Regions from separate parts of the Ureibacillus sp. FSL K6-3587 genome, predicted to be linked through region 2. Evidence: a T-box and tRNA genes for the amino acid it is inferred to sense, from the RefSeq annotation. Region 2 holds a T-box; the other holds one or more tRNA genes.

Region 1 (14,668 bases), 410 kb from region 2:
TAGCAACTTGATAAAAAAGTTGTTGACACAAAAAAACAGATATGTTAAATTATAAAAGTCGCTGTTAAAAAAGCGGTAAAGAACGAACCTTGAAAACTGAACAACAGACGCGCAAATTTTAGTTCGTAACCCTCGTTACAGAACTAAATTTGAACAATATTTTTGAGCTAATCAACTTTTCTTTTATGGAGAGTTTGATCCTGGCTCAGGACGAACGCTGGCGGCGTGCCTAATACATGCAAGTCGAGCGGACCAATTAGAAAGCTTGCTTTTTAATTGGTTAGCGGCGGACGGGTGAGTAACACGTGGGTAACCTGCCCTATAGACCGGGATAACTCGCGGAAACGCGTGCTAATACCGGATAACACACCGAAGCGCATGCTTCGGGGTTGAAAGATGGTTCTGCTATCACTATAGGATGGGCCCGCGGCGCATTAGCTAGTTGGTGGGGTAACGGCCTACCAAGGCGACGATGCGTAGCCGACCTGAGAGGGTGATCGGCCACACTGGGACTGAGACACGGCCCAGACTCCTACGGGAGGCAGCAGTAGGGAATCTTCCACAATGGGCGAAAGCCTGATGGAGCAACGCCGCGTGAGCGAAGAAGGTCTTCGGATCGTAAAGCTCTGTTGTAAGGGAAGAACAAGCGCAGCAGTCACTGGCTGCGCCCTGACGGTACCTTACTAGAAAGCCACGGCTAACTACGTGCCAGCAGCCGCGGTAATACGTAGGTGGCAAGCGTTGTCCGGAATTATTGGGCGTAAAGCGCGCGCAGGCGGTCTCTTAAGTCTGATGTGAAAGCCCCCGGCTCAACCGGGGAGGGTCATTGGAAACTGGGAGACTTGAGTGCAGGAGAGGGAAGTGGAATTCCATGTGTAGCGGTGAAATGCGTAGAGATATGGAGGAACACCAGTGGCGAAGGCGGCTTCCTGGCCTGTAACTGACGCTGAGGCGCGAAAGCGTGGGGAGCAAACAGGATTAGATACCCTGGTAGTCCACGCCGTAAACGATGAGTGCTAGGTGTTAGGGGGTTTCCGCCCCTTAGTGCTGCAGCTAACGCATTAAGCACTCCGCCTGGGGAGTACGGTCGCAAGACTGAAACTCAAAGGAATTGACGGGGGCCCGCACAAGCGGTGGAGCATGTGGTTTAATTCGAAGCAACGCGAAGAACCTTACCAGGTCTTGACATCCCGCTGACCGCCATGGAGACATGGCCTTCCCTTCGGGGACAGCGGTGACAGGTGGTGCATGGTTGTCGTCAGCTCGTGTCGTGAGATGTTGGGTTAAGTCCCGCAACGAGCGCAACCCTTGTCCTTAGTTGCCATCATTCAGTTGGGCACTCTAAGGAGACTGCCGTACAAATACGGAGGAAGGTGGGGATGACGTCAAATCATCATGCCCCTTATGACCTGGGCTACACACGTGCTACAATGGGTGGTACAAAGGGCAGCGAACCCGCGAGGGGGAGCGAATCCCAAAAAGCCACTCTCAGTTCGGATTGCAGGCTGCAACTCGCCTGCATGAAGCCGGAATCGCTAGTAATCGCGGATCAGCATGCCGCGGTGAATACGTTCCCGGGCCTTGTACACACCGCCCGTCACACCACGAGAGTCTGTAACACCCGAAGTCGGTGAGGTAACCCTCCGGGAGCCAGCCGCCGAAGGTGGGACAGATGATTGGGGTGAAGTCGTAACAAGGTAGCCGTATCGGAAGGTGCGGCTGGATCACCTCCTTTCTAAGGATTATAAAACGGAAAGCGCGTTTTGTTGTTCAGTTTTGAGGGTTCATTCCCTCGAAGTTAACGATAGGATGGGCCTATAGCTCAGCTGGTTAGAGCGCACGCCTGATAAGCGTGAGGTCGATGGTTCAAGTCCATTTAGGCCCACCATAATATAATAAAACTAAAATACGGGGCATTAGCTCAGCTGGGAGAGCGCCTGCTTTGCACGCAGGAGGTCAGCGGTTCGATCCCGCTATGCTCCACCATATATTCCGTATGACTTTCGTAGATGAAACAATCCATCTCGTGGTTATACCAGCTTTGGAATATTGCTGTTGTTCTTTGAAAACTGGATAAACGACATTGAAAGCAAGAAATTTACTGTAAGCTCTTAATTTTTAGGTTAAGTTAGTAAGGGCGCACGGTGGATGCCTTGGCACTAGGAGCCGATGAAGGACGGGACTAACACCGATATGCTTCGGGGAGCTGTAAGTAAGCTTTGATCCGGAGATTTCCGAATGGGGCAACCCACTGCTCGTAATGGAGCAGTATCTTAACGTGAATTCATAGCGTTAAGAGGGCACACCCAGGGAACTGAAACATCTAAGTACCTGGAGGAGAAGAAAGAAACATCGATTCCCTGAGTAGCGGCGAGCGAAACGGGAACAGCCCAAACCAAGAGGCTTGCCTCTTGGGGTTGTAGGACACTCTATACGGAGTTACAAAAGGATGGGTTAGACGAACCGTTCTGGAAAGGACGGCCGTAGAAGGTAACAGCCCTGTAGTCGAAAATCCATCCTCTCCAGAGTGGATCCTGAGTACGGCGGAACACGTGAAATTCCGTCGGAATCCGGGAGGACCATCTCCCAAGGCTAAATACTCCCTAGTGACCGATAGTGAACCAGTACCGTGAGGGAAAGGTGAAAAGCACCCCGGGAGGGGAGTGAAAGAGAACCTGAAACCGTGTGCCTACAAGTAGTCAGAGCCCGTTAACGGGTGATGGCGTGCCTTTTGTAGAATGAACCGGCGAGTTACGATTACGTGCAAGGTTAAGTCGAGGAGACGGAGCCGCAGCGAAAGCGAGTCTGAATAGGGCGAAAGAGTACGTGGTCGTAGACCCGAAACCAGGTGATCTACCCATGTCCAGGGTGAAGGTGAGGTAACACTCACTGGAGGCCCGAACCCACGCACGTTGAAAAGTGCGGGGATGAGGTGTGGGTAGCGGAGAAATTCCAATCGAACTTGGAGATAGCTGGTTCTCTCCGAAATAGCTTTAGGGCTAGCCTCGCGTAACGAATACTGGAGGTAGAGCACTGTTTGGACTAGGGGCCCACCTCGGGTTACCGAATTCAGACAAACTCCGAATGCCAGCTATTTAGACGCGGGAGTCAGACTACGAGTGATAAGATCCGTGGTCAAGAGGGAAACAGCCCAGACCACCAGCTAAGGTCCCAAAGTAACCGTTAAGTGGAAAAGGATGTGGCGTTGCTTAGACAACCAGGATGTTGGCTTAGAAGCAGCCATCATTTAAAGAGTGCGTAATAGCTCACTGGTCGAGTGACGCTGCGCCGAAAATGTATCGGGGCTAAACGGTTCACCGAAGCTGTGGATTCGTGCTTCGCACGAGTGGTAGGAGAGCGTTCTAAGTGCGCAGAAGTCAGACCGGAAGGACTGGTGGAGCGCTTAGAAGTGAGAATGCCGGTATGAGTAGCGAAAGATGGGTGAGAATCCCATCCACCGAATGACTAAGGTTTCCTGAGGAAGGCTCGTCCGCTCAGGGTTAGTCGGGACCTAAGCCGAGGCCGAAAGGCGTAGGCGATGGACAACAGGTTGATATTCCTGTACCACCTCCCCGCCGTTTGAGCAATGGGGGGACGCAGGAGGATAGGGAAAGCACGCCGTTGGTCGCGCGTGTCCAAGCCGCAAGGCGGGGAAGTAGGCAAATCCGCTTCCCATAACGCCAAGCGGTGATGGGGAGCCTCTTAGGAGGCGAAGTTCCTGATTTCACACTGCCAAGAAAAGCCTCTAGCGAGGCGGGAGGTGCCCGTACCGCAAACCGACACAGGTAGTCGAGGAGAGAATCCTAAGGTGAGCGAGAGAACTCTCGTTAAGGAACTCGGCAAAATGACCCCGTAACTTCGGGAGAAGGGGTGCTCATTGGGGTGCAAGCCCCGATGAGCCGCAGTGAATAGGCCCAGGCGACTGTTTATCAAAAACACAGGTCTCTGCAAAACCGCAAGGTGACGTATAGGGGCTGACGCCTGCCCGGTGCTGGAAGGTTAAGAGGAGGAGTTAGCGCAAGCGAAGCTCCGAATTGAAGCCCCAGTAAACGGCGGCCGTAACTATAACGGTCCTAAGGTAGCGAAATTCCTTGTCGGGTAAGTTCCGACCCGCACGAAAGGCGTAACGATCTGGGCACTGTCTCAACGAGAGACTCGGTGAAATTATAGTACCTGTGAAGATGCAGGTTACCCGCGACAGGACGGAAAGACCCCGTGGAGCTTTACTGTAACCTGATATTGAATTTCGGTGCAACTTGTACAGGATAGGTAGGAGCCGTAGAAGGGGGAGCGCCAGCTTCCCTGGAGGCGCCCTTGGGATACTACCCTGGTTGTACTGAAATTCTAACCCGCAAGCCTGATCGGCTTGGGAGACAGTGTCAGGTGGACAGTTTGACTGGGGCGGTCGCCTCCCAAAAGGTAACGGAGGCGCCCAAAGGTTCCCTCAGAATGGTTGGAAATCATTCGCAGAGTGTAAAGGCATAAGGGAGCTTGACTGCGAGACCTACAAGTCGAGCAGGGTCGAAAGACGGGCTTAGTGATCCGGTGGTTCCGCATGGAAGGGCCATCGCTCAACGGATAAAAGCTACCCCGGGGATAACAGGCTTATCTCCCCCAAGAGTCCACATCGACGGGGAGGTTTGGCACCTCGATGTCGGCTCATCGCATCCTGGGGCTGTAGTCGGTCCCAAGGGTTGGGCTGTTCGCCCATTAAAGCGGTACGCGAGCTGGGTTCAGAACGTCGTGAGACAGTTCGGTCCCTATCCGTCGTGGGCGCAGGAAATTTGAGAGGAGCTGTCCTTAGTACGAGAGGACCGGGATGGACACACCGCTGGTGTACCAGTTGTCTTGCCAAAGGCACAGCTGGGTAGCTATGTGTGGACGGGATAAGTGCTGAAAGCATCTAAGCATGAAGCCCCCCTCAAGATGAGATTTCCCATTGCATAAGCAAGTAAGATCCCTCAAAGACGATGAGGTAGATAGGTCCGAGGTGGAAGCACGGTGACGTGTGGAGCTGACGGATACTAATCGATCGAGGACTTAACCAAAAGAAAAGCTTTCAATGCCGTTATCCAGTTTTGAGAGAACAACCTCTCAACTACTAAAAAAATTCAAATAAATACTTGACAAATAAACGAAATATGATATAATAATATTTGTCTTTCGGTGAGAAAACAAGCCTAGTGATGATAGCAAAGAGGTCACACCCGTTCCCATACCGAACACGGAAGTTAAGCTCTTTAGCGCCGATGGTAGTTGGGGGCTTCCCCCTGCGAGAGTAGGACGTCGCTGGGCTTGAAAATAGAATCATTCCGAAGTAGCTCAGTGGTAGAGCAATCGGCTGTTAACCGATTGGTCGTAGGTTCGAATCCTACCTTCGGAGCCATGCTTCTTGGAGAGTTGTCCGAGTGGCTGAAGGAGCACGATTGGAAATCGTGTAGACGGGGATAACCTGTCTCAAGGGTTCAAATCCCTTACTCTCCGCCATTATTAAGGATTGGCCCCTTGGTCAAGTGGTTAAGACACCGCCCTTTCACGGCGGTAACACGGGTTCGAATCCCGTAGGGGTCACCAATATGGAGGATTAGCTCAGCTGGGAGAGCATCTGCCTTACAAGCAGAGGGTCGGCGGTTCGATCCCGTCATCCTCCACCATAAAAATACTTATTATCGCGGGGTAGAGCAGTCTGGTAGCTCGTCGGGCTCATAACCCGGAGGTCGCAGGTTCAAATCCTGCCCCCGCAACCAAAGAGTGGTCCCGTGGTGTAGTGGTTAACATGCCTGCCTGTCACGCAGGAGATCGCGGGTTCGAGTCCCGTCGGGACCGCCATTAAAAAATAGTGGGTCGGTAGCTCAGTCGGTAGAGCAGAGGACTGAAAATCCTCGTGTCGGCGGTTCGATTCCGCCCCAACCCACCATTTTGAAAATAAATGCCGGCGTAGCTCAACTGGTAGAGCAACTGACTTGTAATCAGTAGGTTGAGGGTTCGATTCCTTTCGCCGGCACCATACTTTCGGAGGGGTAGCGAAGTGGCTAAACGCGACGGACTGTAAATCCGTTCCCTTTGGGTTCGGCGGTTCGAATCCGCCCCCCTCCACCATCTGATATTACAGGGGCATAGTTTAATGGTAGAACAAAGGTCTCCAAAACCTTCAGTGTGGGTTCGATTCCTACTGCCCCTGCCAATGAACCAGACATGATGGCGACTGTGGCGAAGTGGTTAACGCACCGGATTGTGGCTCCGGCATTCGTGGGTTCGATTCCCATCAGTCGCCCCATAAAAACTGAAAATGGATTCGAAAATAAAAAAGGATTCCATTAGGTTTCCACCAATATAGAATATAAGGATTTTATATGATATAATTGGGGTATAGCCAAGTGGTAAGGCAACGGATTTTGATTCCGTCATGCCCAGGTTCGAATCCTGGTACCCCAGCCATCAAGTATGCGGAAGTAGTTCAGTGGTAGAACACCACCTTGCCAAGGTGGGGGTCGCGGGTTCGAGTCCCGTCTTCCGCTCCAGTGTTGGCGGCTTAGCCAAGTGGTAAGGCACGGGTCTGCAACACCCTTATCACCGGTTCGAATCCGGTAGCCGCCTCCAAATGAGACAAAAAAATAATATTACGCCGATGTGGCGGAATTGGCAGACGCGCACGACTCAAAATCGTGTTCCCAAAAGGAGTGTGGGTTCGACTCCCACCATCGGCATCCATGATTAAAGTAAGTTCCAAAAAAACGTTTCCTGATAATTTGGGAAACGTTTTTTTGTTATACGGAATAAGATTTATAGGTTCTTTGTCAAATGGTGTTGGTGAATAAATTTTAGTGACATTATTTGGTAATATGTAATCGGATGGCTTAGGGGAAATTCGAGGTTCCCCTAAGCTGTTTTTATTTTCGCTAAGTTTTGGGTAATGAATATTCGTAAGCCCGAATTCAAATGACGCATTGAAAAACTTAAAACAGGGATTAAAAAAGCGTACCTATTAGTACGCATGACAAATAGCCCTACAATCTTGAATTTTTTCAGATTGAGGGCTATTTTGCTATTGCACATGATTCACGTATATTTTTAGACCAAGGCAAGTAGCGATCGATTATTTCTGGTTGCTGATGGATTGGGAGGTTTGGGAGTTCTGTCAATACTTTGACCAAGTATTGATAGAAATCAATTCCATTAGCTTTTGTCGTTTCAGCTAAACTCAAACAAACGGCATTGGCATCAGCTCCCAATTCACTCACAGAGAAAAGCCAGTTCTTCCGACCAATCACACTCGGACGAATCGCATTTTCTGCTGGGTTATTGTCAATCGCAATTCGACCGTCATATAGAAATGCTTTTAGACCTTCGGCATGTTTCAAGGTATAGTTTGCCGCTTCCGCAAGGGCACTTTTGCCGTAAAAAGGAGATTCATCTACCCATTGTAAGAATTCTTCCACAATCGGTTTGGAATATTTTTTTCGTGCTTTTCGACGTTTGCTTGGTGAAAGTTTCTTAAACTTTCGTTCCAATTCGTAGAGTCGATTACAATATTCTACACCTTTTTCGGCGTTTTTACTGTTGGCTTTTAGCCATTTTCTACGCACATGTGCCCAACAATTGGCGAATGTGACGTTAGGTAAACCAGCGTATGCAGAATATCCGTCACAAATGATGGTTCCCTTGAACTTTTCCACGAAGTCTTTTAAAACTTCCCGACTTCGCGATAACGCACTATGAAACATGACGATGGTCGGCCCTTGAGAAGCAACGCTTCGGAATACCCAGTTATAAGCATTAGACTGAGCCGACTTTCCATCCGAACGGTTGAGTATTTGAGCGTATGTTTCATCAATATGAAGAATTGATTTTTTCATAAGGAGCTCTTTCATACGATGGTAGATTGGATGAAGCCAATCCTCCGCGATTCGAATCACCCAGTTCGATAAATTTTTATCGTTTGTAAGGAGACCATAATGGTTCCATTCCTTTACCTGGCGATATAAAGGTAAATATTGAACAAACTTATCGTAGATGATTTTTGCCAAGACCGTTGGTCCAGCAATACTTCGTTGAATCGCTGGTTGTGGTGCTTTGCCTCGTTTGATTTGTGAATTTTTGCTGAGATCTTTTTTACAATTCCTGCACTCATAAGCGTGTTCGATATGTCGAACACGCTTCACAATAGCCGGTATAAATTTTGCTTCCTCACGAACAATCGTGCTGCCGATCTCTGTCATCTGAGATTGACAACACTCGCATTGTAAGTTTTCAGGGTGATGATGAATTTCTTCAATTTCTAAACCATCCACGAAGAAATCGTTTCGTTTCTTTTTATGTATTTTACGAACAACTGTATAGGTAACAGTGTCCGTGCTTTGTTCTTCTGTGTGCTCAGGTTCGTTAAAAAAAGAGTCATCATCAAATAAAGAACATTGTCCATCTGGAGCTTGGTACTTTGATTTTTCTGATTTTGAGCCATAAAGAAGCTTTGTTAAATAGCGAACTTGTTGTGACAACGATTCAATTTGTTTCAACAGTTCTTCATTTCTCTTATTGGATTGCGCGAGTTGTTCTTCTAATAATTGAATTAATTTTTCATTCGAATCATTGCTCACATCATTCACCACATTTCCGTCCAAATTCAATAATGTCTTGATTATATCACTAGTAATCATTGGTTAAAAGACACCTTTTTTAGATTTTTGTATGGCTTTCGGTTGATGAATTGTGAGTCCTTCAAGTAACCAACGAAGTTGTTGTTGCGTGAGCCGACGAACTTCATTTTTATTTCGTGGCCATTGGAGTTTGCCATTATCCAATCGTTTATAAAGCATAGCGAAGCCATCTCCATCAAAGTATAAACATTTATAACGATCTTTCCTTCGACCGCAAAACAAGAAGATTGCCTCGCTGTATGGATCGAGTTCGAATGAATCCTGAATTAGCGTTGCTAGACCGTCGATTCCTTTTCGCATATCTGTATGACCGCAAATGATATAGATATTTTTGCATTTTGTAAAATCATGAATCATTTCGATTCAACTCCCTGATAACCGCTTGAAGTAATTGAGGTTTGACACCGGGGTAGAAGGAGATTTTACACTGATTGGATTGAATGACGCATATTGGTCTGAGTGGACCACGACTTGCTGGGGATGGAGTTGGATCAGATTTGGACTCTAATTTTACAGGCACGATATTGAGTTTTTCCGTTGTCAAAAAAAGAACACCTCCTCTGTAATTGTTACTTTCATCTTACAGGGAGGTGTCATTGATTTATAGGCGTTGTTTGATTTCGGGCTTACGAATATTCGGTTTCTAAAGTGATAGAAGGATCGATAACCGAAAGAAATGCGTTTAATCACTTTGATTTTGTTATTAATCCCCTCTAAAATGCCGTTGTTATAATCATATTTCAACGTATTCTCCACGTAATTGATGTATTTGTTGATTGTCTTGATGGCGGTTTTCATATAGCTGGAAACGATATTTTGTTTATTCTCTAATGTTTTCTTTAGGAGCTCAAAGTCTTTGATTTTTATGCAATGTTGCACGTATTGATATAACTCATAGGACGCTTTTAATTCAGAATCTAAATCAATGAGATAGTGGAGAATCTCCACCTCACACATATGCTTTTTAAAGCAACGATGATATTTATAGTTCTTATAATCAAGTTTTGTTTGATCTTTCAGAAGGAGCTTCCAGTATTTTTTTAATTTATTGTAATTCTTTTTATCCCGATTCATGACGTTGATGCGCGTTTTGTTTAAAGCTCTGCTAAATAGTTGGAGGATATGGAATTTGTCGAGTACGATTTCCGCTTTAGGGAAAACTTCGTGGATTAAGGAAATATAAGGGCTGTACATATCGATGACAATCGTTTTTACCGCATCTCTCGCCTTCTTGGAATACCGTAAGAAATACTCTTTGAGGACATGTAATCTCCGGTCCTCCACGATATCCACCATCTCCCCCGTTTCAGAGTCGCAGAAAATAAAGGACATCGCTCCAGCTGCGGATTTCACTGATTTAAACTCATCAAAACACAAATGCTTTGGAAGGTAGTGAACATTTGGTTGATAATAGCTATAAAAGCTGTCAATGACACGACTGACAGTGGCATGAGAAACATTATGTTTCATCGCAATATCTTTTTCGGATATTTTATCTTTGGCGTTTAAAGCAATCGCTACTTTAGTATTGTTGGAAATACAACAGTTTTTAGCCACGACGCTCGTTTTTAAAGTAAACGTGGAATGACAATGTTTACAGAAATAACGCTGTTTACGCAATTTTAAGTAGGTATGAAAACCTGAAATGCTAGGCATTTTAATGAGAGACGTTTTAAAACCGTGTTTAATGATTTGAACATCAAAGACATGTCCACAAGCATAACAAGCTTTTGGTTGGTAAGTTAATTGGCCATAAAAGACTTTTGATTGGACCCCTTTAATGAGTTCTTCTGCACAAAAATTTTCATCAAATGTGATATTTTTGTCTTTTATATTGAGTAGGTTTCGTATAGAATGATGGTGAGACATGTGACACAACTCCTTTGGAAAATGTGTTTTGGCGATTACATTTTACCAGAGTTTTGTCACTGTCTCATTTTTTTTTTGTTCAAAAAAATTGGTGCTGGTTTATACTCACCAACACCAAATATTATAGAGCCGATTTATAGGCTCTATAATATGGTTCTTTGTCAAGTAAGCCCGAAATATAGGAGATAAATAGTAAGCCCGAAATCAAACAACGCCTATAAATCAATGACACCTCCCTGTAAGATGAAAGTAACAATTACAGAGGAGGTGTTCTTTTTTTGACAACGGAAAAACTCAATATCGTGCCTGTAAAATTAGAGTCCAAAGTAAGCCCGAATTCAAATGACGCATTGAAAAACTTAAAACAGGGATTAAAAAAGCGTACCTATTAGTACGCATGACAAATAGCCCTACAATCTTGAATTTTTTCAGATTGAGGGCTATTTTGCTATTGCACATGATTCACGAATGGTTTTCGACCATGGTAAATAGCAATCTAATATTTTTGGCTGTTGATGGATTGGTAAACTTGGGAGTTCCGACAATACTTTCGCTAGGTATTGATAAAAATCAATGCCATTCGCTTTTGCCGTTTCAGCCAAGCTTAAACAGATGGCATTCGCATCGGCTCCCGATTCACTGACGGAAAACAGCCAATTTTTACGTCCAATGACATTTGGGCGAATCGCATTTTCAGCTGGATTGTTATCCATTTCAATGCGCCCATCATACAGAAAAGCTTTTAGACCTTCGGCGTGCTTCAATGTATACTCCGCAGCTTTGGCAAGGGCATTCTTCCCATAGAAAGGAGATTCTTCAATCCATTTGAAAAATGCCTCGACAATAGGTTTGGACTCTTTTTGTCTAGCTTTTCTCCGTTCGCTCGGCCGAAGTTTCTTAAATTTCCGTTCTAGGCGGTAAAGTCGATCACAATAATCGACACCAATCCGTCCATTTTTACTTTCGGCTTTTAACCAGTATCGACGAACATGAGCCCAGCAGTTGGCAAAATGAATATTTGGTACATCATGGTATGCAGAATATCCATCGCAGATAATCGTCCCTTTAAAGCCTTTCATAAAGTCAGTCAAAATTTCCCGACTACGGGATAAAGCACTATGGAACAGAACAATTGCCGGTCCTTGGGAAGCAACGCTACGGAACACCCAGTTGTAAGCTTTAGATTGAGCTGGCTTTCCATCTGAGCGGTTCAATACTTGGGCATAGGTTTCATCGACATGAAGAATTGATTTTTTCATGAGGGTTTCTTTCATTCGATTATATAATGGAAGAAGCCAATCTTCTGCCGTGCGAATCACCCAGTTTGATAGGTTTTTATCATTGGTTAGTAAACCATAACGATGCCATTCCTTTACTTGCCGATGTAAAGGCAAATAGAGGACAAACTTGTCATAAATCAGTTTTGCTAAGACCGTTGGTCCTGCAATACTTCGCTGAATGGCAGGTTGTGGTGCTTTACCTCGCTTGATTTGTGAGTTTTTATGTAAATTTTTTTTACAGGACCTACACTCATAAGCGTGTTCAATATGCTGAACACGCTTCATCGTAGCTGGTATGAATTTCGCTTCTTCCCGTACAACCGTACTGCCAATCTCTGTCATAAGTGATTGACAACACTCGCATTGTAGATTTTCCGGATGATGATGTATTTCTTCAATTTCTAAACCATCTATAAAAGAATCATTTCGTTTTTTCTTGTTATGTCGTTTACGAACAACGGTGTAAGTCACGGTGTCCGTGCTTTGTTCTCCTGTGTGCTCAGGTTCCTTAAAAAAAGGGTCGTCATCAAACAAAGAACACTGTCCATCTGGAGCTTGGTACTTTGATTTTTCGGATTTTGAACCATAAAGAAGTTTCGTGAGATAGCGAACTTGCTCAGTCAACACTTCAATTTGTTTGGATAGCTCCTTGTTTTGATTGGTTAACTGATCATTTTGTTTCTTCATATATGTTAACTGTTCTTCAAGAAGTTGAATGACTTTTTCAGTCGGCATTGAAGTGTCGCCCAAACGATTCACCACATTTCCGTACAGATTTCATATTGAATTGATTATATCATTAAATTGGTAACTAGAAGATACCTTTTTTCGATTTTTGGATGGCTTTCGGTTGTTGAATTGAGCGTCCTTCCAGCAACCATCGAAGCTCCTGCTGAGTCAGATTTCGAACTTCATTTTTGTTTCTTGGCCATTGGAGTTTGCCGTTATCGATTCGTTTGTATAACATGGCGAAGCCATCTCCATCAAAATACAAACATTTATAACACAATCATGAATATGATCACAATGCTGAAAAACAGAAAGAAATTTACTCCGGAATTTTTGAAGATGATGAAGTGGAAGACAGGGAATTGTCGGACTGGGAAGGAGATTGGCAATCTGTTTATCCTTATTTATTGGATGGAACCTTGGACGAGGTTTTGAAGAAAAAAGCGGAAACAAAGAAAGACAAGACTTTTGAAGAATACAAAGAATATTATAAAATCGGCTATGAAACAGACATTGAACGAATCGTCATAAAGGATGATACAATGAAATTTTATCGAAATGGGGAGGGGAAAACAGGAAAGTATAAATACCATGGTTACGAAATACTGACATATGAAGCTGGAAATAGAGGTGTTCGTTACTTATTTGATTTGGTAGACGGTGAAGAAGGAGTTCCAAAACATGTTCAATTCAGTGATCACAATATATATCCGACCAAATCACATCATTTCCATATTTACTTTGGGGATGCAGATCATGAAACATTGTTAAAAGAATTGGAAAATTGGCCAACATACTATTTCTCTCATTTAAGCGGAGAAGAAATTGCAGAGGAAATGATGGCACATTAATTATATCAGCTCTTTATAGCAACCTAATTTCTAGGTTTCTATTAGGGAGAAAAAGAAGGATAGTGTGATGTGACGTATATTTTCTAAAAACCATATATTCTGAACTTCATAAAAAAATCCTTCAAAGTATTGTATAATATGATTGATTGGAGGTGATAGCAAATGGCAGATATGAAGATTTATCCGCCAGAAATTGGAGCTTCCCATGCAAAGTCTGTTACTGAAATGGCGATACTTTGCATGGGTGGATTTTAAATAAATCGCCTATGAACTGAATGATCCCATTTCTGAAACAGCTTTGCAAAAATCCTTTAAATAATAAAAAAGGAGCTGTCAGGAATGGAAAACAAAAATACAGAAATGAATTTAAAACCTTTTATTCGAAATGATCAATTCAATTTTATTAAATTTGAACTAAAAAACATTATTTCAGCACATTTATCGGTTAAAGACAAAGAAACGCTGGATGCTTTGAAATTATATGCATTCGATAAGATTCAAAACTTGTTCCCCGATTTAAATGAAGAACAAAGTGAACGATTATATAAAATCATCGACATTGAAGAGGAAACACAAGCAAAGCATTTTCTTCATGAATTGAAACAATATGTTATTCCGTTTGCGAATCTCACGGAAAATGCAATAAGAAAACTCTTTCCAAAAATAGGGAAATTAAAAGTTCCTCCATTAGTAGAAATGGATTGCAGGGAAATTTCCTATTTAGGCTGGAATGATGTCGGATTAGGAAGAAAGTTTCTTGTAGTCGAATATGACGGCAAATTGATGGGAATCGAAGGAACTTTTAAAGAGTCACATAAAGGCATATGTTCTATATGCAATAGATTGGAAGAAATCGGTCTATTTGTCGCAAATGTGAAAAGCGGAAAAGAATCTTATGTCAATAGAGGAAATTATATTTGCAAAAACAGCGTAAAATGTAATCAAAATATCACTTCATTGGATAAACTGAATAGTTTTATTGAAGTTCTAAAGAAATAAAGGAAAAAACTGTGGGCATGAACCCACAGTTTTATTTTTCCACATTCCAAAAATCCGCTTCATCCACATTTTTCACAGCATGCAAAAAGTTTTGGCGCACGTTTGGGTATTTTTCGCTTAACGCTTTGACGAGTTCTTTCATCTCTTCCCGCTTCGTGTTTTTATCCGCAGGGCAAGGGTTATGTATAATAGGGATTTCTTTCGCTTTGACGAATTGAATGATGGATTGCTCTTCAATGGCAATCATCGGGCGAATCAATGTAATGTCCAAACGGCTCATATA
Region 2 (14,668 bases):
ATGCGGTGGACCACCATATTTGGAGGAAGAATTTCCAATTGATCTGCCACAAGTTTGATATATTCATCCCGTTCAAGGAAACGCAACATGCCCTTTTCGTACTGTTTGACCATCGGCGTGCCTTTTAACAGATGCAATAGATGGATTTTGATGCCCTGCACATCCAATTTTGCCACTTCCCGTGCGGTTTCCATCATCATATCGTAATCCTCGAGCGGCAGGCCGTTGATAATGTGGGTACAAACGCGAATGTTATGTTTGCGGAGTTTTTCCACCCCTTCAACATATGTTTGATAATCATGGGCGCGGTTGATTAAGTTGGCCGTTCTTTCGTGGACCGTCTGCAAGCCAAGCTCTACCCATAAAAAAGTTCTTTCATTCAGTTCTGCCAAATATTCCACAACATCATCCGGCAGGCAATCGGGGCGGGTGGCGATGCTCAAACCGATGACCCCTTCGCAATTCAGGGCCGCTTCAAATTTTTCTTTGATGACCGGAAGCGGAGCGTGGGTATTAGTGAAAGCCTGGAAATAGGCCATTGTTTTACCGTCTTTCCATTTATTTTGCATTTTCGCTTTAATTTTTTCGAATTGAACAGGAATCGGATCCACCCGGTCGCCGGCGAAATCCCCGCTGCCGGCCGCGCTGCAGAAAGTGCAGCCGCCAAAGGCGACGGTGCCGTCCCGATTCGGACAGTCGAAACCTGCATCCAACGCAACTTTATATACTTTTTGTCCGAACACGTCCCGCAAATAGCGATTCCATGTATAATAACGTTTCCCGTCGGAAGGGAATGGAAATTGTTGTTCTGTCAATGGTTTCACTCCTTACTGGTATTCACCGAAAGCTATAGTTGCTCAAACCGTAAAATTGCGTGGAATACCATAACACATTATAACACTGAAAAATCTGTGATGTAATCTGATTAGTCATACCGTGTACTTTATAATAATTTTCACAATATTGGATATAATAGGAAGTAAAAATGGCAAAAGGAGTATTCCAATTGATCTTACAAATTATTGGAGGCAAAAATTTTATTGGATTCATCCTTTTCTTTGTGCTCTATATTTTCAGCATGATTTTTGGCTTTTTTAAACATTCTTTGTTTTTTGCATTCAGCGTCATCGGATTGATAGGGGCAGTCATTTTCATTGTCCGGATCGTTTCCAATTTGCTGAAGGAAATCAGGAGGAGAAATACAGAATGATGTGTGGACTTAGAAAATGATGGTGGGGAGACTGGCGGTAAAGAAAAATTTAGTCTAAAATGTTTATTGGTCCGGCATTGTCATACTACAATAGGACTTGTATATTTTTAATATTTCCATTAAAATATATACATTGAAAATATGTCCGACTAGGAGAAGGAATAGTAGATTCTGAAGCTTTGCAGAGAGCTAGCGGCCGGTGGAAGCTAGTAAGCGGACGGATCGAACTCGCCTTTGAGTCTGTTTTAGCGAAGCAAGTAGTTAAAACCGTTCACCGCGTTAAGGTTATGAGCTGAGTGCATGTGTCACTAATTTGGGTGGTACCGCGGGAGTGAAAACTCTCGTCCCTTCTCTTCGGGTTGGGGCGAGTTTTTTTATTTTTCAAATATTCCGTTAATTCTGGCACTTTTTAGGATAATCTGGTAATACAAAATTCATTTTTATCAAAAAAGGCAGCAATACATTAAATCAAGGAGGATATACCCATGACTTACAATCATCGAGAGATTGAGAAAAAATGGCAGGAATATTGGGCGAAAAATAAAACGTTTAAAACATTAAACGATGATTCAAAACCGAAATTTTATGCATTGGATATGTTCCCTTATCCGTCAGGAGCAGGTCTTCATGTGGGACACCCGGAAGGTTATACGGCAACGGATATATTATCCCGCTTTAAACGCATGCAAGGCTACGATGTGCTTCATCCAATGGGATGGGATGCATTCGGTCTTCCAGCCGAACAATATGCGTTGGATACAGGAAACGACCCTGCAGAATTCACGGCAAAAAATATTGCGACATTTAAAAGACAAATTCAGGAACTTGGTTTTTCATATGACTGGGATCGGGAAATCAATACAACGGATCCGGAATATTACAAATGGACTCAATGGATTTTCATCCAATTATATAAACATGGTTTAGCGTATATTGACGAAGTGCCTGTGAACTGGTGTCCGGCCCTCGGTACCGTGCTTGCCAACGAAGAAGTGATCGACGGTAAATCCGAACGCGGCGGTCATCCTGTCATCCGCAAACCGATGAAACAATGGATGTTGAGAATAACGGCCTATGCAGACCGTTTATTGGAAGATTTGGATGAACTCGATTGGCCTGAAAGCATCAAAGAAATGCAACGAAATTGGATTGGCCGTTCGGAAGGTGCCGAAGTTACATTTACAGTGCAAGGGACGGACAAAACATTCCGCGTGTTCACAACCCGTCCGGATACCCTTTTCGGAGCAACTTACTGCGTTCTTGCACCGGAGCATGAATTGGTAAATGAAATCACAACTCCTGAACAAAAGGAACAAGTGGAAGCTTATCTTGCGCAAGTTCAAACAAAATCCGATTTGGAACGTACAGACTTGGCGAAAGAAAAAACAGGTGTATTCACTGGTGCGTATGCAATCAATCCTGTAAATGGAAAAGCCATTCCGATTTGGATTGCCGACTATGTGCTCGCTTCATACGGAACTGGTGCCATCATGGCGGTTCCTGCTCATGACCAACGCGACTATGAATTTGCGAAAAAATTCAATTTGCCGATCATTCCTGTTTTGGAAGGCGGAAATATTGAACAGGAAGCATTTACAGGAGATGGGCCACACATCAATTCCGATTTCTTGAACGGTTTAGGAAAAGAAGAGGCGATTAAGAAAGCCATTGAATGGTTGGAAGAAAAAGGCGTAGGTGAGAAAAAAGTTTCTTACCGTCTTCGAGACTGGTTATTCAGCCGCCAACGTTATTGGGGTGAACCAATTCCAGTCATCCACTGGGAAGATGGTACGATGACAACGGTACCAGAGGAAGAATTGCCGCTAAGATTGCCGAAAGCAAAAGATATCCGTCCGAGCGGAACTGGGGAATCCCCTCTTGCCAACATCGAAGAGTGGGTGAATGTGGTCGATCCGAAAACAGGAAAACGCGGCCGCCGGGAAACCAACACAATGCCTCAGTGGGCAGGCTCCAGCTGGTATTTCTTAAGATATATCGATCCGCACAACAAAGAAAAACTTGCGGACGAAGAATTGCTGAAACGCTGGTTGCCGGTGGATATTTACATTGGCGGGGCGGAACATGCCGTTCTTCACTTGTTATATGCCCGCTTCTGGCATAAATTCTTATATGACCTTGGGGTGGTGCCAACAAAAGAACCATTCCAAAAATTGTTCAACCAAGGCATGATTTTAGGTGAAAACAACGAAAAAATGTCCAAATCAAGAGGCAATGTGGTAAATCCGGACGATATTGTACGAAGCCATGGTGCGGATACATTGCGTTTATATGAAATGTTCATGGGACCTCTTGATGCTTCGGTTGCGTGGTCAACGAAAGGCCTTGATGGGGCGAGACGCTTCTTGGAGCGCGTATGGAGACTATTTGTTGCGGAGGATGGAAAACTTTCTAATAAAATCCAGGAATCCGATGATAAAACATTGGAAAAAGTATACCATCAAACGGTGAAAAAAGTGACGGAAGACTTCGATCACTTGCACTTCAATACAGCCATTTCCCAATTGATGGTGTTCATCAATGAATGTTACAAAGTCGAAGTGGTTCCAAAAGAATATGCGGAAGGCTTTGTAAAAATGCTTTATCCAATCACACCGCATTTCGGTGAAGAGCTTTGGTCAATTTTAGGTCATAATGAGACCATTACATATGAACCTTGGCCAACATACGATGAAGCGAAACTGGTTGATGATGAAGTGGAAGTCGTTGTTCAAGTCAACGGTAAAGTGCGTTCAAAAGTAACAGTGCCAAAAGATGCTGCAAAAGAACAATTGGAGCAAGTGGCAAAAGAAGATGAAAGAGTAAAAGAGCATATTGATGGGAAAGAAATTGTAAAAGTGATTGTGATTCCAGGAAAACTTGTGAATATTGTTGTCAAATAATTGAACATGACTCGAAAGGTGCCATACTTTTCGAGTCATGTTTTATTTTTCATGAATTCTTACTAAATTATCAGTTTTATGAAAAATTCTATTGACTTATGACATTATCAAACTTATTATTTATATCAAATTACTAAGAATTTGAAGTGCTGACTAGACAAACTAGAGGCCGTAATATTCCAGATGAAACATTCGTTGAATGTAGAGGAATATTGCGGCCTTTTCTGCTGCAAAGGGGTTGTGCACTGAGAAAACGGCATGGTGTGGCTCCGGTAACAATTCAGAATTAACGAATGTAATCAAATTTTATTAATTTTCTTTTTTTTACAAAAAGGTATTGAAAAAACAGGGAATCTTTTCGTAATATATAAAAAACACAAATACTAAGTTTACCAATAAGAATTCAATGTTTTAGTTTATATTGGCTGAAAGATTAATATAAAATGCGAGGGAATAAAATGGGAAAAGTATATATCGTAGGGGCTGGTCCTGGAAGCGTGGATTTGATTACGGTCAAAGGACTGAAATGTATTCAACAGGCGGATGTCATTTTATATGATCGCCTCGTATCAAAAGAGTTGCTCTCTTATGCAAAACCAAGTGCTGAACTTATTTTTGTAGGAAAATTACCAAAATTGCATCATGTGATCCAAGAAAGAATTAACAAATTACTGGTGCAGCATGCAAGAAAAGGAAAAATTGTAACAAGATTAAAAGGCGGCGATCCTTTCGTCTTTGGCCGTGGGGCGGAAGAAGCGGAAGTATTGAGGGATGCAGGCATTCCTTTTGAAATTGTGCCGGGCATCACTTCCGGAATTGCTGCACCCGCCTATGCAGGGATTCCCGTCACCCATCGGGAACTGGGCTCCAGTTTCGCCATCACCACCGGTCATTTGAAAGAGGGGAAAGACGAAGGGATCAATTGGAAGGGGTTGGCGGAATCCGTAGATACGTTGGCGATTTATATGGGAGTTGGGAATTTGCCATATATTACGGAACAATTAATGAAATATAAGCGAAATCCGACCACTCCTATCGCTTTAATTGAATGGGGCACTACCAACCATCAAAGAGTGGTGACCGGTACTTTAGAGACGATTGTAGAGATAGCTGAAAAAGAAAAAATCCAAAATCCCGCAATGATCATTGTGGGGGAAGTGGTAAAAATGCGTGAAAAAATTGCATGGTTTGAACAATATCAGCAGGCTTTGCGGGAGACGGTGTAATCAAACGGAGGGATGAAATTGCAGGCATTGTTGTATGTGGCTCATGGCAGCCGGGTAAAAGAAGGAAACTGGGAGGCGATCCGGTTCATTGAATCCGTGAAGCCCCATTTCAATGTGGAAATCCAGGAACATTGTTTTTTGGAACTGGCTGAACCATCCATTCTGCAAGGGGTTGAGCTTTGTGTTTCAAAAGGTGCCACAAGCATTGCAGTCATCCCAATTTTATTGCTTTCGGCAAATCATATTAAAGTCGATATCCCGCAGGAAATTGAAAAAGCCAAAGCATTATTCCCTAATGTTACATTCTCAATCGGAGAACCGCTTGGAGTTCATGAAAAGCTGATTCACAGTCTGCACAATCGGGTGTTGGAACAAGGACCAATGATTCCAAATGAAACCGACATTTTATTGATTGGACGAGGAAGCAGCGATCCAAGCGTACAAAGGGATTTAGGGCGCATTGCCAAGCTCCTTCAACGAACATACGATTACGCCAAAGTTGATACTTGCTTTCTGTATGGCAACGGCACATCCTTCGATGAAAAAATACTGACATTAAGTGAAAGCGAAAATCGGGTGTATATCATCCCGTATTTGCTGTTTACCGGGTTGTTGAAATTAAGTATCCAGAAAAAGGTTGCACAACAAGGGTTTTCTGAGCAAGTTGTGTTATGCGGCTGTTTAGGGTATGACGAAAACGTACGCCAAGTATTGATTGAGAGAATTGAAGAATCGTTATATTCATTTGTGGGGAGTGATTGAAATGGATAAAAAACAGCAAAATTTTGAAAAAGCGGTGGAAAGCTTGAAAAAAATGCTTAGCACAATGAGTTATGGCTCCATCACTTTAGTTGTGCAGGACAATTTTATTATTCAAATCGAAAAAAACGAAAAGATCCGATTAAAGTAAAGAAAATCATTTATTCGCAGAGGTGTGTAGTGTGTTAGAAGTCATCAATAGTCCTTTTAATGAAAAACAAGTGAAGCAGTTGAATGAATTATTGCCAACATTGACACCACAGCAAAAAATTTGGCTTACTGGATATTTAACTGCAACAACGGGCATTGCCGTTATCGATGCTCCTGTGGAAAAAATAGCATCACCATCCGTTGTACAGTCACCGTCACCGGCAAAAAAACATGTAACGATTCTTTATGCCAGTCAAACAGGGAATGCACAAAAACTCGCTGAAAAATATGGCAACCAGCTGCAGCAATTGGGCCTTGATGTCACGGTTTCTTCAATGAGCGATTTTAAAACAAACGCATTGAAAAAAGTTCAATATTTGCTCATTGTGGCAAGTACCCATGGCGAAGGGGAGCCGCCTGATAATGCGATTTCCTTCCACAACTTTTTGCACGGAAAGCGGGCTCCAAAACTGGATCATGTGACTTTTGCCGTTCTCTCTTTGGGAGACTCCAGCTATGAATATTTCTGCCAAACGGGAAAAGATTTCGATTTGCAGCTTGAAAAATTGGGAGCAAAGCGACTGGTGGAACGGGTGGACTGTGATCTTGACTATGCGGAACCGGCAGAAAAATGGTTTGAGGCTGTAAAAGATAAATTGCTGGGAGAAGCTGCCGCAGCTCCCGCCAATATTCAGGAAGCGGCCGCGACAACATTGCAGGAAGTGAAGGAGTATTCACGCAAAAACCCTTTCCATGCGGAAATCATTGAAAAAATCAACTTGAACGGGCGAGGTTCCAACAAGGAAACAATCCATTTGGAACTTTCGCTGGAGGATTCAGGAATAGTCTTTGAACCCGGGGATTGTCTGGCCATTATACCGTTCAACAATAAACATCTCGTTGATTCGTTAATTGCCTCATTAGGATTTGATCCAAGGGAGCAAGTTGTCGTAGATGAATCAACTCTTTCTTTGGAAGAAGCGTTATTGAATACATTGGAAATCACGCTGTTGACCAAACCGTTGATGAGAAAGCTTGCGGAATTTACAGAGAATGAAAAATTCCATGCTCTACTTGAAGACCCGGAAGCTTTAAAACAATACATTGAAGGCCGCGATCTGCTGGACGTTGCAACCCAATTCGGTCCATTCCAATGGGATGCCCAAACGTTCGTCAATTGCCTAAGAAAAATGCCCGCCCGCCAATACTCCATATCAAGCAGCTTATCGGCATATCCTGATGAAGCCCATGTGACAATCGGCGTTGTCCGTTATGAAGTGGACGGAAGGGAAAGACATGGGGTTTGCTCAACATATATCGCCGATCAGTTGGATGTGGGCGATCAAGTACAAGTGTATGTACAAAAAAATCCGAACTTCAAACTTCCGGACGATGAAACACCAATCATTATGATTGGACCAGGTACCGGTGTCGCTCCTTTCCGTGCTTTCGTTCAGGAGCGGGAAGAGCGGGGCGCTTCGGGCGAAAATTGGCTGTTCTTCGGGGATCAACATTTCATGACCGATTTCCTCTATCAAAAAGAATGGCTCGGTTGGTTGAAATCCGGAGTGCTTACGAAACTGGACGTCGCTTTTTCCCGGGATCAAGAGGAAAAAGTGTATGTGCAACATAAAATGCTGAAAAAAGCGAAAGAATTTTATGAATGGTTGGAAAAAGGCGCCGCCGTTTATGTCTGCGGAGACAAAGAAATGGCGAAAGATGTGCAGGAAGCCATCGTGCAAATCATCCAGGAACAAGGCAACAAATCCGAAGAAGAAGCACGGGAATATTTAGAAGAATTACGGAAACAAAAACGTTATCAGCGGGATGTTTACTAAGGAGGAAACATACGTGACGAAAAAAATTGTGTTACCACCGCAAGAGGGAAAACCAAGTGATGTGGAGGAAGTAAAGAAAGCGAGCAACTATTTGCGCGGAACATTGGCGGAATCCTTTCAAGATGAACTATCAGCCGCCATTCCTGATTGGGACAATAAATTATTAAAATTCCACGGAAGCTACATGCAAGACGATCGTGATGAGAGAGTGGAGAGGGAAAGAAAAAAATTGGAACCCGCCTATCAATTTATGGTGCGTCTACGTTTACCGGCCGGTGTCGCGAAACCTGCCCAATGGATCAAATTGGATGAATTGGCGGATCGATACGGCAACGGTTCATTAAGAATCACGACCCGTCAAACGATCCAATTCCACGGCATTTTAAAATGGAATATGAAAAAATATATGAAAGAATTAAACAGCGTTTTGATCGATACGATTGCCGCGTGCGGCGACGTGAACCGCAATGTGATGTGCAACGCCAATCCATATCAATCAAAATTGCATAAAGAAGTATCGGATTATGCAACGAAAATCAGTCAGCATCTCCTTCCAAGAACCAACGCTTATTATGAAATCTGGCTGGATCACGAGAAGGTTGTGGATACACAGGAAGAGCAGGAACCAATCTATGGTGCCCTTTACTTGCCGCGCAAATTCAAAATCGGCATTGCCGTACCGCCTGCCAATGATGTGGATGTATTCTCACAAGATATCGGTCTGATCGCCATCATCGAAAACGATGAATTGGTCGGCTTCAACGTGGCAATCGGCGGCGGAATGGGGATGACCCACGGCGATACGAGAACATATCCACAATTGGCGAGATTGGTAGGATTTGTGCCAAAAGATAAAATTGTGGACGTCTGCGAAAAAATTATGACCGTACAGCGTGACTATGGCAATCGTTCAGACCGCAAACAAGCCCGCTTCAAATATACAATCGACCGCCTTGGTTTGGAAAATGTGAAAAAAGAAATCGAAAAGCGGTTAGGTTATGAATTTGAAGAAGTGCGCGACTTCCATTTTGAACATACCGGCGACCGTTACGGCTGGGTGAAAGGGGATGACGGAAAATATCACTTCACCCTATTTATCCAGAACGGCCGGATCCGGGATTTCGAAGGTTACCCATTAAAAACCGCCCTTCGTGAAATCGCGCAAATCCATAAGGGCGAGTTCCGCTTTACCGGAAACCAAAATTTGATCATTGCCAATGTAAGTCCAAGAGCGAAGAAAAGCATTCAACAAATCATTGATAAATATCAATTGACGGAAAGCGAAAACTATTCGGCTCTCCGCCGGAATTCCATCGCTTGTGTCGCTCTGCCGACTTGCGGATTGGCCATGGCGGAGTCTGAGCGTTACTTGCCAACCCTCATCCAAAAAATCGAGCCGATGTTGAAGGAATTTGGCTTATATGATCAAGACATCGTCATCCGCATGTCAGGATGTCCGAATGGATGTTCAAGAGCGGCCATGGCGGAAATTGGATTCATTGGAAAAGGGCCAGGAAAATACAACTTGCATTTGGGAGGAAGTTTCGAAGGCACACGGCTCAGCAAAATGTATAAAGAAAACATCGGAGAAGAAGAAATATTAGCGACTTTAAGACCGATTTTTGCACATTATGCAAAAGAGCGGCTTGAAGGGGAACATTTCGGGGATTTCGTCATCCGTGCGGGCTATATTGAGGCTGTGACGGATGGAAGAGACTTCCACAAACAAAAATCAAACGTATAATCAACTTAATATCGCTTCTGCCATGTCATGAAAGGGATTCGATTTTCCTGCTTTTTGCGTCAATTCATGTATTCGCCATGTTGTTTATAAATAAAAACCCCTTGGAAATTGACATGGCGGAAGCTTTTTTAATGACTGCTTTCCTTTCCCGCATTCATTCCTGCAATACGGCCGGTCACAAGGGCGCTTGTGATGTTGAATCCCCCGGTGTAGCCGTGGATATCCAATATTTCACCGCAAAAATATAATCCTTTCTTTTTCTTGGAAGCCATTGTTTTAGGATCGATCTCCTTGATCGACACCCCGCCGCCAGTGACAAAGGCTTTTTCCAACGGCAGCGTCCCATGTACATCCATCGTAAAGGCAATCAATTCATGGGCCAGTTTTCGTAAATGTTCCTGGGAGACTTCCGCGCAAGGTTTGGATGGGTCTATTCCGCATCTCCCAAGTAAAAATAATAACCATCTTTCGGGCGCCAAAAGCTTGAATAAATTTTTCACCGATTTTTTCGGTTCTTTTTTTACGAGCTGGTTCAAATATTGGAAGCAGGTTTCTTCGTTGAATTCCGTCAATGTTTGGATACGGATTTGGACAGGCGCACCGCCATTTTTTTTCATTTCTTTTACGGCAAATTGGCTGCAACGCAATATGGCGGGCCCGCTTAGACCAAAATGGGTAAAGAGCATGTCCATTTGATGGGTTACAACCGGTTTTCCTTTTTTATTCAATACGGAAACCGCCACATCCCTTAATGCCAACCCTTGCAACTGTCGGGATTGAATAAACGGTTCTTTCGAGGTAATGGGAACTTCCGTTGGATACAGTTCCGTCACTGTATGGCCAGCCCGTTCAGCCCAAGCATAACCGTCCCCGGTGGATCCCGTTTGTGGCACCGCTTTTCCTCCAACCGCTAAAATAACCGTTTTACTGCGGATTTCAGAACCATCCTGAAGACGAACCCCCAACACTTTCTCATCATCCATCAACAATTTGCTCACCGCTGTTTGCAACCGGATTTCCACATTCAAACGTTTCAATTCTTTCGTCAAGGCATCCACCACATCCTGGGCGCGATTGGAAACCGGAAACATGCGTCCATGGTCTTCTTCCTTCAGAGGCACACCCAAACGTTCAAAAAACAGGATGATGTCTTCATTGTTGAAAATGGAAAAGGCGCTATAAAGGAATCGGCCATTGCCTGGTATATGTTTGATGATTTCATCCACCGGCAAACGGTTTGTCACATTGCAGCGGCCGCCTCCGGATATGGCAAGTTTTCTTCCGAGTTTGTTGCCTTTTTCGATCAACAATACGTTCTTCTTTTGTTCTCCCGCCGCAATGGCCGCCATGAGTCCGGACGGCCCTCCGCCGATCACTATGCAATCGTACATAATTGATTCTCTCTTTCGTCTAGTTTTATTCTGACCATATTATACACAGAAGAAGGGGGAAAGAAAAAATTCTTTCATTCAGGCAAAGGGATGCTTAAAAATTGAGAATCTAGAAAAACTGATTTCATAGGAAAATTGTATAGTTCTGTCCAGTTTAGTACAATTGAGAAGATTCATTGAATCTTGAAATGAATCGTTTTATAATCATAATTCGGTATGATTACGGAAAAATTTCTGATAAAATATTCTTGTTATGCAGAAAGTAGAGGCGAAAAAATATGTGTGGATTTATTGGATATATACATGGAACAGAAGAAATAGATCATCACGAAACAATTGAACGCATGATGGATACAATTATCCATAGGGGTCCGGACAGCGGCGGCAAGCACGTGGATGAGAAAGTGTCCCTTGGATTTCGCCGGTTAAGCATCATCGATTTGTCCGATGCGGCGAACCAACCTCTTTATAGCGAAGATGGAAGCATCGTGTTGGTTTTTAACGGGGAAATCTACAATTTCCAAGAGTTGCGGGAAACATTGATTGAAAAAGGATATAATTTTAAAACAAGATCCGACAGTGAAGTGCTCATTTATAGCTACATGGAATACGGAGAAGAATTTGTCAAACAATTGCGCGGCATGTTCGCTTTTTGCATTTGGGACAAGAACCGCAATCAAATGATGCTTGCCCGGGACGGTTTTGGAATCAAACCTTTATATTACACAAACCATACAAAAGACAATACATTCATTTTCGGATCCGAAATCAAATCTTTTTTACCTCACCCGGCTTTTATTAAAGAAATGAACAAAGATGCGTTGCGTCCGTATTTGACATTCCAATATTCCGCAATGGACGAAACGTTTTTTAAAGGCGTTTATAAATTGCGTCCGGCCCATTACATGATTATCCGGGACGGCAAAATTTCCAAAATGGAAAAGTATTGGGATAAAAAATATCATGCGAAAGACAACACCCTTGAATACTATGTGGAAGAAATCCGCAAAACGGTGAAAGAGTCCGTTGAAGCCCACAAAATCAGCGATGTAAAAGTCGGTTCTTTCTTATCGGGAGGAATTGACTCAAGCTATGTTACAGCCCTTTTGCGTCCAAACAACTCCTTCTCTGTCGGATTTAAAAACTATGAAAAAATGTTCAATGAAACGGATCATGCAAAAGAATTGTCCGACATTTTGAATATCGAAAATAAACGGACTTACGTAAGCGCCGATGAAGTGTTCGAAAAACTGCCTACGATTCAATGGCATATGGATGAACCCCAATCCAATCCATCATCCGTACCGCTTTATTTCTTATGCGAATTGGCGAGCAAAGATGTAACCGTTGTATTATCCGGTGAAGGGGCCGACGAAATTTTCGGCGGATATGAGTGGTATCAGCCTTCCAAACGGATGGAAGCCTATGAAAAAATTCCGTTCGGATTAAGAAAACTCATCGCAAGCATCGCAAAGAAACTGCCGAAAAATAAATATACAAACTTCCTTGTCAAAGGTGGACAAACGATCGAAGAACGCTTTATCGGCGAAGCGGTCGTATGGGATGAAGAAGATGCATTGAATGTATTGAAACCGGCTTACCGCAGCGGCCCAAGTGTGCATTCCATCACAAAACCGATTTATTCGGAAGTCCCTTATGAAGATGACGTGACAAAAATGCAATATTTGGATTTAAACCTATGGTTGCCAGGGGATATTCTATTAAAAGCGGACAAAATGAGCATGGCCCATTCCCTTGAATTGCGCGTGCCGTTTTTGGATAAAAAGGTGATGGAACTTGCCAAAAACATTCCGACACAATATCGCGTCAACGAAAAAGATACAAAATACGCATTGAGACTGGCTGCCCTTAAAGAGTTGCCTGAAGAATGGGCAAAACGGAAAAAACTTGGATTCCCTGTACCGATTCGCCATTGGCTTCGGGAAGAAAAGTATTATAATTTAGTAAAAGAAGCGTTCCAATCCGATTATGCGAAGGAATTTTTCAATACGGACCAATTGGTGAAGTATTTGGATGACCATTATCATCAACGGGCAAACTATGCAAGATACATCTGGACTGTATATGTGTTCCTTGTATGGTATAAACGTTTCTTCGTTGATATGAAATAATTCAAAAAAAGTGCCGGTTTTCAATGTTGTTGAAAACCGGTGCGATTCCACGGAAAAACCCGCAATGATTTTAAAAGGACTATCTCTGCATTTGGAGGTAGTGCTTATTTTTGTTGCACAAAATTTTAGAACCTATTTGTCCATCGAACCGTTCTTAAATGAAAAAATGCATATTCCAAAAAACTTAATAGAATGGATGAATTGAATGTCCTCTTTAATGAAAGGTACAGCGATTTTAACAATTGGAATGTTTTTATCCAAAGTCCTTGGATTAATCTATGTCTTTCCATTTTATGCGATCGTTGGAAGTGATAACGTCATTCTTTACCAATATGCATATATTCCTTATACCATCATGCTGTCACTGGCCATTTCCGGTGCACCTGTAGCGGTATCGAAGTTTGTATCGAAGTATAATTCCATGGGGGATTATGCGGCTGGAAGGAGATTGTTAAAATCAGGGCTCCTTACGATGCTGATCACAGGATTTTTGACCTTTTTACTCTTAAACTTGCTGGCGACACCGATCGCGGAAATCGTGATCCGAAGCAAAGATCAAGCCTTTTCCGTTGAACAGGTGGCTTCCGTCATTCGCTGGGTCAGCTATGCGCTGATTGTCGTTCCGTTTATGAGTTTATGGAGAGGTTTCTTCCAGGGGTACGGAATCATGGAACCTACCGCGTACTCCCAACTCGTGGAACAAATTGTGCGAATCGTCTTCCTGCTTGGCGCCTCCTTTACCGTGATGATCCTTTTAAAGGGCAGTGCCGAAACGGCGATTGCATTATCGGTATTCGCCGCCTTTATTGGAGCGGTTGGCGGGCTTCTCGTACTATATTATTTTTGGAAAAAATACCGCCCGCAAATGAATGAATTGCGAAGCCAAAGTAAAGGAAACTCTGACATCAAGTTGAGGGAAATCTATTGGGAAGTGATACAATATTCAATCCCGATGATTTTCGTCGGCATTGCGAATCCCTTGTTCCAACTGGTCGATATGTTGACTTTTAATAATGCCATGAAGAATATTGGCATGTCGGAAGTCTCAGACTTATATTTGAGCATGGTCAACTTTACGACCCACAAAGTGGTCATTATACCTGTCATGCTGGCAACCAGCTTATCTTTGGCCCTTGTTCCAACAATCACGAAATATTTTAACAACGGTGAATTTCAATCATTGAAAGAGGCGATGGATAAGTCGTATCAAATTTTATTTTTCATTACATTGCCTGCCGCGATTGGAATTACGTTATTGTCCCATGAAATTTATTTCCTTTTGTATGAGGAAAGTGAGATGGGGGCGAAGGTGCTCGCC

What was found. A T-box is a leader RNA that pairs with one kind of tRNA and senses whether it is charged. The one in region 2 lies ahead of leuS (leucine--tRNA ligase), so its partner is inferred to be a tRNA-Leu.
Region 1: it encodes a tRNA-Leu, which carries the amino acid that the T-box ahead of leuS (leucine--tRNA ligase) is inferred to sense. The anticodon was not compared.

What each region holds. Positions count from the first base shown of each region.
Region 1 covers NZ_CP151969.1:1,922,411-1,937,078, forward strand. The annotation lists rRNA gene NSS77_RS09410 (16S ribosomal RNA) at 183-1,735, shown strand; tRNA gene NSS77_RS09415 (tRNA-Ile) at 1,812-1,888, shown strand; tRNA gene NSS77_RS09420 (tRNA-Ala) at 1,911-1,986, shown strand; rRNA gene NSS77_RS09425 (23S ribosomal RNA) at 2,122-5,048, shown strand; rRNA gene rrf (5S ribosomal RNA) at 5,180-5,295, shown strand; tRNA gene NSS77_RS09435 (tRNA-Asn) at 5,312-5,386, shown strand; tRNA gene NSS77_RS09440 (tRNA-Ser) at 5,395-5,487, shown strand; tRNA gene NSS77_RS09445 (tRNA-Glu) at 5,500-5,574, shown strand; tRNA gene NSS77_RS09450 (tRNA-Val) at 5,579-5,654, shown strand; tRNA gene NSS77_RS09455 (tRNA-Met) at 5,671-5,747, shown strand; tRNA gene NSS77_RS09460 (tRNA-Asp) at 5,754-5,829, shown strand; tRNA gene NSS77_RS09465 (tRNA-Phe) at 5,842-5,917, shown strand; tRNA gene NSS77_RS09470 (tRNA-Thr) at 5,932-6,007, shown strand; tRNA gene NSS77_RS09475 (tRNA-Tyr) at 6,015-6,099, shown strand; tRNA gene NSS77_RS09480 (tRNA-Trp) at 6,111-6,184, shown strand; tRNA gene NSS77_RS09485 (tRNA-His) at 6,202-6,277, shown strand; tRNA gene NSS77_RS09490 (tRNA-Gln) at 6,364-6,438, shown strand; tRNA gene NSS77_RS09495 (tRNA-Gly) at 6,447-6,521, shown strand; tRNA gene NSS77_RS09500 (tRNA-Cys) at 6,527-6,600, shown strand; tRNA gene NSS77_RS09505 (tRNA-Leu) at 6,625-6,707, shown strand; gene NSS77_RS09510 (IS66 family transposase) at 7,038-8,657, opposite strand; gene tnpB (IS66 family insertion sequence element accessory protein TnpB) at 8,661-9,014, opposite strand; gene NSS77_RS09520 (ISL3 family transposase) at 9,198-10,526, opposite strand; gene NSS77_RS09525 (IS66 family transposase) at 10,967-12,541, opposite strand; gene tnpB (IS66 family insertion sequence element accessory protein TnpB) at 12,618-12,815, opposite strand; partial or broken gene NSS77_RS09535 (metal-binding protein ZinT) at 12,853-13,386, shown strand; gene NSS77_RS09540 (FusB/FusC family EF-G-binding protein) at 13,726-14,385, shown strand; gene NSS77_RS09545 (ATP-binding protein) at 14,417-14,668, opposite strand, start outside.
Region 2 covers NZ_CP151969.1:2,330,616-2,345,283, forward strand. The annotation lists gene NSS77_RS11655 (TIGR01212 family radical SAM protein) at 1-815, opposite strand, end outside; gene NSS77_RS11660 (hypothetical protein) at 986-1,210, shown strand; T-box leader at 1,353-1,562, shown strand; gene leuS (leucine--tRNA ligase) at 1,696-4,110, shown strand; gene cobA (uroporphyrinogen-III C-methyltransferase) at 4,569-5,336, shown strand; gene NSS77_RS11675 (sirohydrochlorin chelatase) at 5,349-6,098, shown strand; gene NSS77_RS11680 (YezD family protein) at 6,100-6,246, shown strand; gene NSS77_RS11685 (assimilatory sulfite reductase (NADPH) flavoprotein subunit) at 6,278-8,083, shown strand; gene cysI (assimilatory sulfite reductase (NADPH) hemoprotein subunit) at 8,097-9,827, shown strand; gene NSS77_RS11695 (NAD(P)/FAD-dependent oxidoreductase) at 9,956-11,218, opposite strand; gene asnB (asparagine synthase (glutamine-hydrolyzing)) at 11,497-13,350, shown strand; gene NSS77_RS11705 (polysaccharide biosynthesis protein) at 13,556-14,668, shown strand, end outside.